Regions from separate parts of the Shewanella eurypsychrophilus genome, predicted to be linked through region 1. Evidence: predicted binding sites of a transcription regulator. Region 1 holds the regulator's gene; the other holds the start of a gene.

Region 1 (4,709 bases):
AGTCGATGGAGATCTTAAGGCAAAGCATGCCCTATGGTTCTGTTAAAGAACAAGGTTTAATGTTTATCTCCAATTGCCGTAACTCTAATAATTTTGAAAAAATGCTCGAAAGCATGGTACACGGTGATGGACAGGGTAATCATGATCATCTGCTGCACTTTACACAAGCGCTAACAGGTTCCTCATTTTTTGCACCATCATTGGACTTTATGGAAACTGAAGCGAGCCAATAATACCCGTTAGTATAAATGCTACAAAATAAAAAACGCACCTTGAAGGTGCGTTTTTTATGTTGCTAACAAAGTCCACTCATTACTTGATAGGATCTGGATCCCAGTAATTGGTTGGGCGCTTTGCGTAGATCTCATCGACAGCTCTCACTAAGACTTTATTGTTTTCAGGATAAACCACTACATCATGCTTATCTCGATTGCCAATCACTAAGAATAAAAACTCTTTGTCGCTGTCATTTTTTAATGTGTGTGCAATGGCTGTGTCAGCATTGAAACAGATATACTCGCCTTTTTTAAAGGGGTGCGACTCACCATCAATGAGTAAAGTGGCCTCGCCTTCGAGTGCATACAGATGCTCCTCTTCCTTTGTGTGATAGTGAGCTACAGTAGAGAGTTTCCCTGGAGCAAGCCGCTCCATCGTTACGCCAATTTTTTCACAACCAGCAGCGTCACCTATGTGTTTTTGTTGACTGGTATATTGGTCTGAATGCTGCCAAGACTCCCAGCATACATCATCGACTTTAATTATTTTTGTTGTCATCACACTTCCTTAGCCCGAAGGTACAGCATCGTTAGCACTAATTTCGCATGAATCAAAGTGTGATTCAATATCTTGTATGCAATCTAGTGGAAAAGAGTTTGGCATAAAAAAAGAGACGCACTGTGCGTCTCTTTTTTTTAATACCAATCAGTATAAGAAAGTGACCTAATCTGTGTAGTTGAATAATGACTTAACAGTTTGTAGGGTTCTACTGATTTCTTGAATGTTTGCTGGGGTAATGAAAATAGTATCATCGCCAGCAATGGTTCCCAATATGCCCTCAGGCTTGCCTATTGAGTCGAGCAATCGAGCTATCAATTGAGCGGCGCCAGGGCTCGTTCTGACAACAATCATCGCCTGGTTATGGTCGACGTCGAGTACTAAGTTTTTAAGCGGGCTACCTGCCGTAGGGACGCCTAATTCTGCAGGAAGGCAATACACCATTTCTTGCTTGGCATTTCTGGTTCTCACTGCGCCGAATTTACTCAGCATTCTAGATACTTTTGATTGATTGATGTTGCCATAACCTTCAGCTTGAAGGGCAATCACTATTTCGCTTTGGGAACCGAATCGTTCCTCTTTCAAAATTAACTTAAATGTCTTAACAAGTTCGTCTTGATTTTTATTTGCTTGCATAGTTTTTATATTCTTTTATTCAAAAATCTAGTGTATTTTGAATAGGTGGCACAATTTTGTCAACAAATACCCGTCTTTGATGAATAAAAATGCAGGTTGCAAACTGGTTGATATTGTTGTGTACCCTATAAAGGTGGATTCAAATCAAAAGGCTTACTGGCTTAGTGTGATAATTATGATTAAGGCGGTTTGTTGCTTTTTCTAGGGAGCGATTAGACGATTTTATGATACAGATCAGAAATTAAATCTAATCGAGACTAAGGGATAATTGAAATTTATTCATTAATCCAGTAATGTTGCGCCATCTAGAAAGATAGATCTATATCACATATATCCAAGAATTGACGGAGATAACTATGAAAGTTGCTGTACTTGGTGCCGCTGGTGGTATTGGCCAGGCTCTTGCCCTATTACTAAAAACACAATTGCCAGCTGGTTCAAAACTGTCCCTTTATGATATTGCTCCCGTAACACCTGGTGTTGCTGTTGATCTAAGTCATATCCCTACAGCTGTAGAAGTTAAAGGTTTTGCTGGTCAAGATCCATCTGCCGCACTTGAAGGTGCTGATGTGGTTCTTATTTCTGCTGGTGTAGCACGTAAGCCAGGGATGGATCGCTCTGATCTATTCAACATCAACGCTGGTATCGTAAGAAACCTAGTTGAAAAGTGTGCTGCAACATGTCCAAAAGCATTAATCGGAATTATTACAAACCCAGTCAATACAACCGTTGCTATCGCTGCTGAAGTATTAAAGGCTGCCGGTGTTTATGATAAGAACCGTTTATTTGGTGTGACTACACTGGACGTTATCCGTTCTGAAACCTTTATTGCTGAAGCGAAAGGGTTAAACGTTGCTGATGTTAAGCTGAACGTTATCGGCGGACACAGTGGTGTGACGATTCTTCCATTACTTTCTCAGGTTGAAGGCGTTAGCTTTACCGATGAAGAAGTGGCAGCTATGACGACTCGCATTCAGAATGCGGGTACAGAAGTGGTTGAAGCTAAAGCCGGTGGCGGCAGTGCAACACTTTCTATGGGTCAAGCGGCATGTCGTTTCGGCCTATCTTTAGTACGTGGCCTTCAAGGTGAAGAAAACGTTGTTGAATGTGCTTATGTTGATGGTGGCAGTGAGCATGCAGCATTCTTTGCCCAGCCAGTGCTATTGGGTAAGAACGGCGTAGAGAAAGTACTGGCTTACGGTGACGTGAGTGAGTTCGAAGCTAATGCCCGTGATGCTATGCTAGATACACTAAAAGCTGATATTAAGCTAGGCGTTGAATTTGTTAAGTAATTATTGTTACTAACAAGCCTCAACCAAATAAAAAGGAGCCATTAGGCTCCTTTTTATTTTTAAGGTTTTAAGTGGTTTAGCGATTAAAGTTATCCGCTCTTAGTGGCTTCTCTCTACAGCAATTTTTGCTAATGAGATTAAAGCTTGCTTATATTCACTATCAGGAATGCATGCCAGTGCACTAATGGCTTTATCAGACTCTTGCTGAGCACGATTGAAGGTGTATTCTAATGCACCACAGCTGTTCAGGGCCTGAAGTATCTCTTCGATGTTCTGAGTGCCGTCACCTTGCTCAATAGCGTTACGGATGAGCCCTTGCTCAGCTTCTGTGCCGTTGGCTATTGCGTATATCAAAGGAAGTGTTGGTTTTCCTTCTGCTAGATCATCACCGATGTTTTTACCTAGTTCTTCTGTATCGGCAGTATAGTCCAGTAAGTCATCGGTTAATTGGAATGCGGTGCCCAAATATTTACCATAATCAGCGAGAGCGGTCTGAATTTCTATCGGGCTGTCAGCAAGGACACCAGCGAGACGAGTCGCAGCTTCAAATAACTTAGCTGTTTTACAATAGATGACCCGCATGTAGCTCTCTTCTGTGGTATCAGGGTCGTTACAGTTCATTAACTGCAACACTTCACCTTCAGCCAGTACGTTCGTCGCATCTGCAAGCATCTTTAACACTTTCATGCTGTCGAGCTCGGTCATCATTTGGAATGAGCGGGTATAGAGAAAGTCGCCGACTAATACACTGGCACTGTTACCGAATAATGCGTTCGCCGTTTCTCTGCCTCTACGAAGCATGGATTCATCAACAACGTCATCATGGAGTAGCGACGCGGTATGAATGAATTCAATAATGGCTGCCAGTTTAAGGTGAGCCTCTCCCTGATAGTCTATTGCCCTAGCAGCTAATATAGATAGAAGAGGGCGCATGCGCTTACCGCCGCCATTGATGATATAGAAGCCTAACTGGTTGATCAGGGCTACATCAGATTCAAGTTGGGTATAAATCAGTTTGTTGACGTCTTGCATGTCATTATCAGCTAACTGACGAATGGTGGTTAAATCCATAAATAGGCTCTGGTCTGTGGGGCTGAATGTCTCAACCCAAAAGTTAAGTCTTAATGTTATAATAAAGGGATTCTACCTAAAAAAGCGCTGCAAGACAGCACTTGACAGTAATTGTGCGAGTAATTCCGATGTTTTTTTATTCTTTATCAATTAGGGCTTGTCAGCTTAGAGTTCTTAGCGTAAACTCCGCGACCATTGTCATTAAAGCTTTTATAGCACCCCTGCCTCAGAATAATGAGCCGGCGTGCTAGAATACCGGAGTAAAATAGCTATGTACGCTGTTTTTCAAAGTGGTGGTAAGCAGCACCGTGTTGCTGAAGGCCATACATTACGTTTAGAAAAATTAGAAGTCGCTACAGGCGATACTGTTGAGTTTGACCAAGTTCTTTTGGTTGCTGATGGTGAGACTGTACATGTTGGTGCACCTTTAGTCGAAGGTGGAAAGGTTGTTGCTGAAGTTATCAGTCACGGCCGTCACGATAAAGTTACTATCGTGAAATTCCGTCGTCGTAAGCATCACGACAAAAAAATGGGCCACCGTCAGTGGTTTACCGAAGTTAAAATTACAGCTATCAACGCTTAATTAGGAGTCTAACTCATGGCACATAAAAAAGCTGGCGGTTCTACTCGTAACGGCCGCGATTCAGAAAGTAAACGTCTTGGTGTAAAGCGTTTCGGTGGTGAATCAGTTCTTGCTGGTAACATTATCGTTCGTCAACGTGGTACTAAATTCCACGCTGGTGTAAACGTAGGTATTGGTCGCGACCATACTCTATTCGCTTTGACTGACGGAAAAGTTAAGTTCGAAGTTAAAGGTCCTAAGAACCGTAAGTTCATTAGTATCGAAGGCTAATTTTAGCCCAGGCTAAGATTGCTTATTAAAGCCCCGCCTTTGGTGGGGCTTTGTTGTTTTAATAATTAAATAAATTGTTTTTT
Region 2 (4,709 bases), 770 kb from region 1:
TTCTCATTGCAGCAAACTGGCTGCTGTTTATCTGGGCCATCAATAACGACCATATGCTGGATGCCAGTTTAGGTTACTTCATCAACCCGCTAGTGAATGTCATGCTAGGCATGGCATTTTTGGGGGAACGACTGAGAAAACTGCAATGGTTTGCGGTTTCACTAGCCGCTACCGGCGTTTTAGTGCAATTGATTTCATTTGGGTCAATACCTCTTGTGTCTTTAGGCTTGGCCTGCTCATTTGGTTTGTATGGTCTATTGCGCAAAAAGGTTAATGTCGATGCTAAGACGGGGCTTTTGGTCGAAACAGCCATCTTATTTCCTGTGGCACTCATCTATCTATTTGCCAACGTGGGTGGAGCACTCACCAACTTTAGCACCAATGAGTTATCACTCAACCTGCTCCTACTAGCCGCCGGTGTTGTTACCACGATTCCTCTGCTTTGCTTCGCCGCATCTGCAGTAAGAATTCCATTGTCAGTCATGGGTTTCTTCCAATATTTAGGCCCGAGTATCATGTTTATTTTAGCGATTAGCCTTTATGGTGAACCCTTTGATCTCGAAAAAGGCATTACCTTCCTGTTTATATGGGGAGCACTTGTCGTCTTTACTATAGATATGCTCTATAAACGTAAAGCCAAATAGTCATTGTCGACTCAAACAAAATGCCAGCATAAGCTGGCATTTTTATAAACGCGATCGGTTATAGCTCTAAGGCGAGTATCTTAGATTTTCGCTGATAGTTATACAGCTGCTTCTTCTTATCTGGGAGAACATCAACATCGACGATATCGAAACCATGCTCTAAGAACCAGTGAATACTACGTGTCGTCAACGCAAAAAGCTTTGTGTAACCTCTTACCCTAGCTTGACCAATAATATTCTTCAGCAGGATGCTACCTCTGTCCGCATCACGATACTCAGGATGCACAACCAGACAAGCAAACTCTCCTGCATTATCCTCCTCAAACGGATAGAAAGCCGCACAACCTATAACGAGACTATCGCGCTCAATCAACATAAACTGCTCGATCTCCATCTCCAGCTGCTCACGGGAACGGCGGACTAAGATACCTTTCTGTTCCAATGGACGGATCAGATCTAAGATACCGCCAATATCACCGATACCAGCACGACGAAGTCGCTCAGCGCTTTCAGTCACTATTTGAGTGCCTATGCCATCTCTGGAGAAGAGTTCTTGCAGCAGGGCACCATCGTCAAGGTAACTAACAAAATGACAACGAGAGACACCATTGCGACAAGCATCAATACTCGCCTTAAGAAAAGCTTTGGTGCCTAGACAAACACTTGAGCCCTGATCTAAATCGTTTAAAATAGTTTGTGCATCATTTGGCATTAACTCGGCTAAGACCTGGCCTTCGCTATCTAAAATACCTTCTTGTGAACTAAAGCCAATCATCTTATCGGCCTTGAGCTTTACTGCTATCTGAGTCGCAACCTCTTCGGCGGTCAGATTAAAGCTCTCACCTGTCACAGAGGCCGCTACCGGGCCAAGCAACACAATGCCATTCCTCTCTAGCTGAGCCTTGAGACCTTGAACATCTATGCGTCTCACCTTACCACTCAAGCAGTAATCAACCCCATCATCCACACCCAGAGGCTGTGCAATGACAAAGTTACCACTGACCACATTTATCTGTGCTCCCTGCATTGGCGTATTACTCAGGCTCATAGATAGCCTGGCAGTGATATCAAGTTGTAAGCCACCGACGACCTGTTTAATCACTTTAAATGCATCTTCATCAGTGATCCGTACGCCATTATAATACTCGGGGAGCAGTGCTTTCTCAGCTAAGGCTGCATCGATTTGTGGCCTAGCACCATGGACCAGAACAATTTTGATACCCAGACTATGCAGTAGGGCAATGTCATTAATAATCGAGCGAAACTGCCTATTAGCTAACGCTTCCCCCCCAAGCATGACAACGAAAGTCTTCCCCCTATGGGCATTAACATAGGAAGCAGAATGGCGAAATCCATCAACAAGTTCTGTAGTACGCACGAATATATTCTCACCTTGATTCATTTATGCAAAACAGACGGCAACAACCGTAAGCTATATAAAGCATAGTATTGCATTTTAATTCAAAATAAAAGCATTTATACCCACTATGAGTGGGCCGTCATTGTTTATTTATCTCAGCTGTATAAATGATATAAGAACAAAAAACAAAAACATTGAAATGAATTTTTATATATTAGGAAGGGGGTATTACAACTCGTAGAGTCCATTAAATTTTAAGCAAAAAAAAGCCCCTGAAACAGGGGCTTTATAGAAGTTAGCATCAAATTATTACTTGATTTTAGCTTCTTTGTACATAACGTGCTGACGGATAACAGGATCAAATTTCTTGATTTCCATCTTTTCAGGCATGTTACGTTTGTTCTTTTCAGTCGTGTAGAAATGACCAGTTTTAGCGCTAGAAACTAGCTTGATCTTCTCACGATTACCTTTAGATTTAGCCATGGTTTATTATACCTTCTCGCCGCGGGCACGAAGTTCAGCAATAACAACTTCAATACCTTTCTTATCGATAATACGCATACCTTTAGTAGAGATACGTAGCTTAACGAAACGCTTTTCGCCTTCTAACCAAAAACGGTGGTTTTGTAGGTTAGGTAAAAAACGACGACGCGTCGCGTTTTTTGCGTGCGAGCGGTTGTTACCAACCATTGGTCGCTTGCCAGTTACTTGGCATACTCTTGACATGTCAATCTTCTCCAAAAAACAATATATTTAACGCTCGAGCATTAATGCACCTCGAACACGGCCGTCGCCTGAGGCACACAACAGAGGGCGCATTTTATACAGGATCTAAAAACAAAGATCAAGGGATAGTTAATCTAACCATCCCCGCTCTGCAAATGAAACTATCTCGCGATCGCCTATAACCATATGGTCTAGCAAGGAAACATCAATGGTTCCTAAGGCAAATTTTAATCGCTCAGTTATTCGTCTATCGGCCTGACTTGGCTCCGCAACTCCTGATGGATGGTTGTGGCAGACAATCACAGCCGCAGCTTTTTTCTCAAGCACTAAGCACACCACATCACGTGGATATACAGAGGCCGAATCTATAGTGCCACGGAATAATTCAACAAACTGAATAACTCGATGCTGACTGTCCAACAATAAAATGGCGAACACTTCGTAGGCACGATCCCGCAATTGTCTCATTAAATAGTCCCGAGTTAAATCAGGATCACTCAATATTTTGCCTCTTTTTAACTTTTCTGCAGAAATTCGGGTACCTAGCTCAGCCGAAGCTTGCAGTTGAGCGTATTTTACCGGCCCCATTCCAGCCAATTTACATACTTGTGTTTGTGAAGCGCTAAACACTCCTCTTAGCCCCCCAAACTCATTGATGAGCTCACGGGCTAATTCAACCGCACTAAGTCCTTGTAAGCCATTTCTGAGCACTACAGCTAGCAGTTCAGCATCGGATAGCTGAGCCACACCACGATTTAGTAACTTATCTCTTGGGCCTTCTCCGTCTGGCCAATCTTTAATCGCCATCACCCCTCCTTGCGTGACTGTTCATTTATGTTGAGTATGGTCGAGTTTTCTAAAACTTGTATCTAACACAGACTTAGGTTTGTGATATCTTAGGCGCTATTCAATTTAGTGACTGGCTAGTTTGATACAAGCTACCGGTGATGGGCAAAAGTATGAATCAAAGTACCGACACAGATCAGGCCAAAAAAAATGTCTTACTCGCCATCGGTGGCGGTATTGCAGCCTACAAATCTGCCGATCTAATACGTCGATTAAAAGAACGCAACTTCGATGTCCGTGTAGTGATGAGCCAAAGCGCTAAAGAATTTATCACACCGCTGACCTTACAAGCGCTATCTGGATATCCCGTTGCATCAGATCTACTCGATCCTGCGGCAGAAGCTGCCATGGGTCATATCGAGCTAGCTCGTTGGGCTGACTTGGTCATTGTCGCCCCTGCGACCGCCAACCTAATCGCCCGTATTAACGCAGGTATGGCCGATGAACTTGTGACGACTACCTGCTTAGCCACAGAAGCACCAGTTGTGATCTGTCCAGCCATGAATCGTCAGATGTACCGCAATCAGGCGACCCAAGATAACCTGGCTAACTTATCCAAGCGTGGTATCACTATCTGGGGACCAGCATCTGGCAGCCAAGCATGTGGTGAGGTAGGTCCTGGGCGTATGCTTGAACCACTCGATATTGCTGAGCGTGCTGTACAATTTTTTGCGCCCAAGATTCTCACTGGTTACTCGATACTGTTAACCGCTGGTCCAACTCGTGAAGCTATCGATCCAGTACGTTATATCTCTAACCACAGCTCAGGAAAAATGGGCTTTGCTATCGCAAAAGCCGCAGCTGACATGGGAGCAAACGTATCTTTGGTTTCGGGTCCTGTAAACTTAGCGACTCCAGCAGGGGTTAATCGAATCGATGTGACATCGACTAAAGATATGCTCGATGCTGTCATGGCCGAAGTGGATAACCATAGTATTTTTATTGGTTGTGCCGCCGTTGCAGATTATCGAGTTGCAAAAGTAGCCGATGAAAAAATAAAAAAATCATCTTCTGATATGCAACTTGCCTTGGTTAGAAATCCTGATATCTTAGCCACCGTTGCCAGCCATACACCTAGACCATTTACCATAGGTTTCGCGGCAGAGACTCAAGATGTAGAGCGCTACGCTAAA

Evidence for each region. Region 1 encodes ArgR, which controls arginine synthesis, uptake and breakdown. Its sites were predicted from a motif close to ANTGAATANNTATTCANT; they were not measured.
Region 2: argA (amino-acid N-acetyltransferase) is a predicted target of ArgR. The motif match lies at 2,093-2,110, and genes of this name have one in related genera.

What each region holds. Positions count from the first base shown of each region.
Region 1 covers NZ_CP045503.2:1,145,011-1,149,719, forward strand. Annotated here, with positions in the region: gene FM038_RS04730 (Dyp-type peroxidase) at 1-233, shown strand, start outside; gene FM038_RS04735 (cupin domain-containing protein) at 313-774, opposite strand; gene argR (transcriptional regulator ArgR) at 940-1,410, opposite strand; gene mdh (malate dehydrogenase) at 1,767-2,702, shown strand; gene ispB (octaprenyl diphosphate synthase) at 2,802-3,773, opposite strand; gene rplU (50S ribosomal protein L21) at 4,045-4,356, shown strand; gene rpmA (50S ribosomal protein L27) at 4,372-4,626, shown strand.
Region 2 covers NZ_CP045503.2:379,293-384,001, reverse strand. Annotated here, with positions in the region: gene rarD (EamA family transporter RarD) at 1-644, shown strand, start outside; gene argA (amino-acid N-acetyltransferase) at 703-2,022, opposite strand; gene rpmG (50S ribosomal protein L33) at 2,314-2,487, opposite strand; gene rpmB (50S ribosomal protein L28) at 2,494-2,730, opposite strand; gene radC (RadC family protein) at 2,860-3,537, opposite strand; gene coaBC (bifunctional phosphopantothenoylcysteine decarboxylase/phosphopantothenate--cysteine ligase CoaBC) at 3,690-4,709, shown strand, end outside.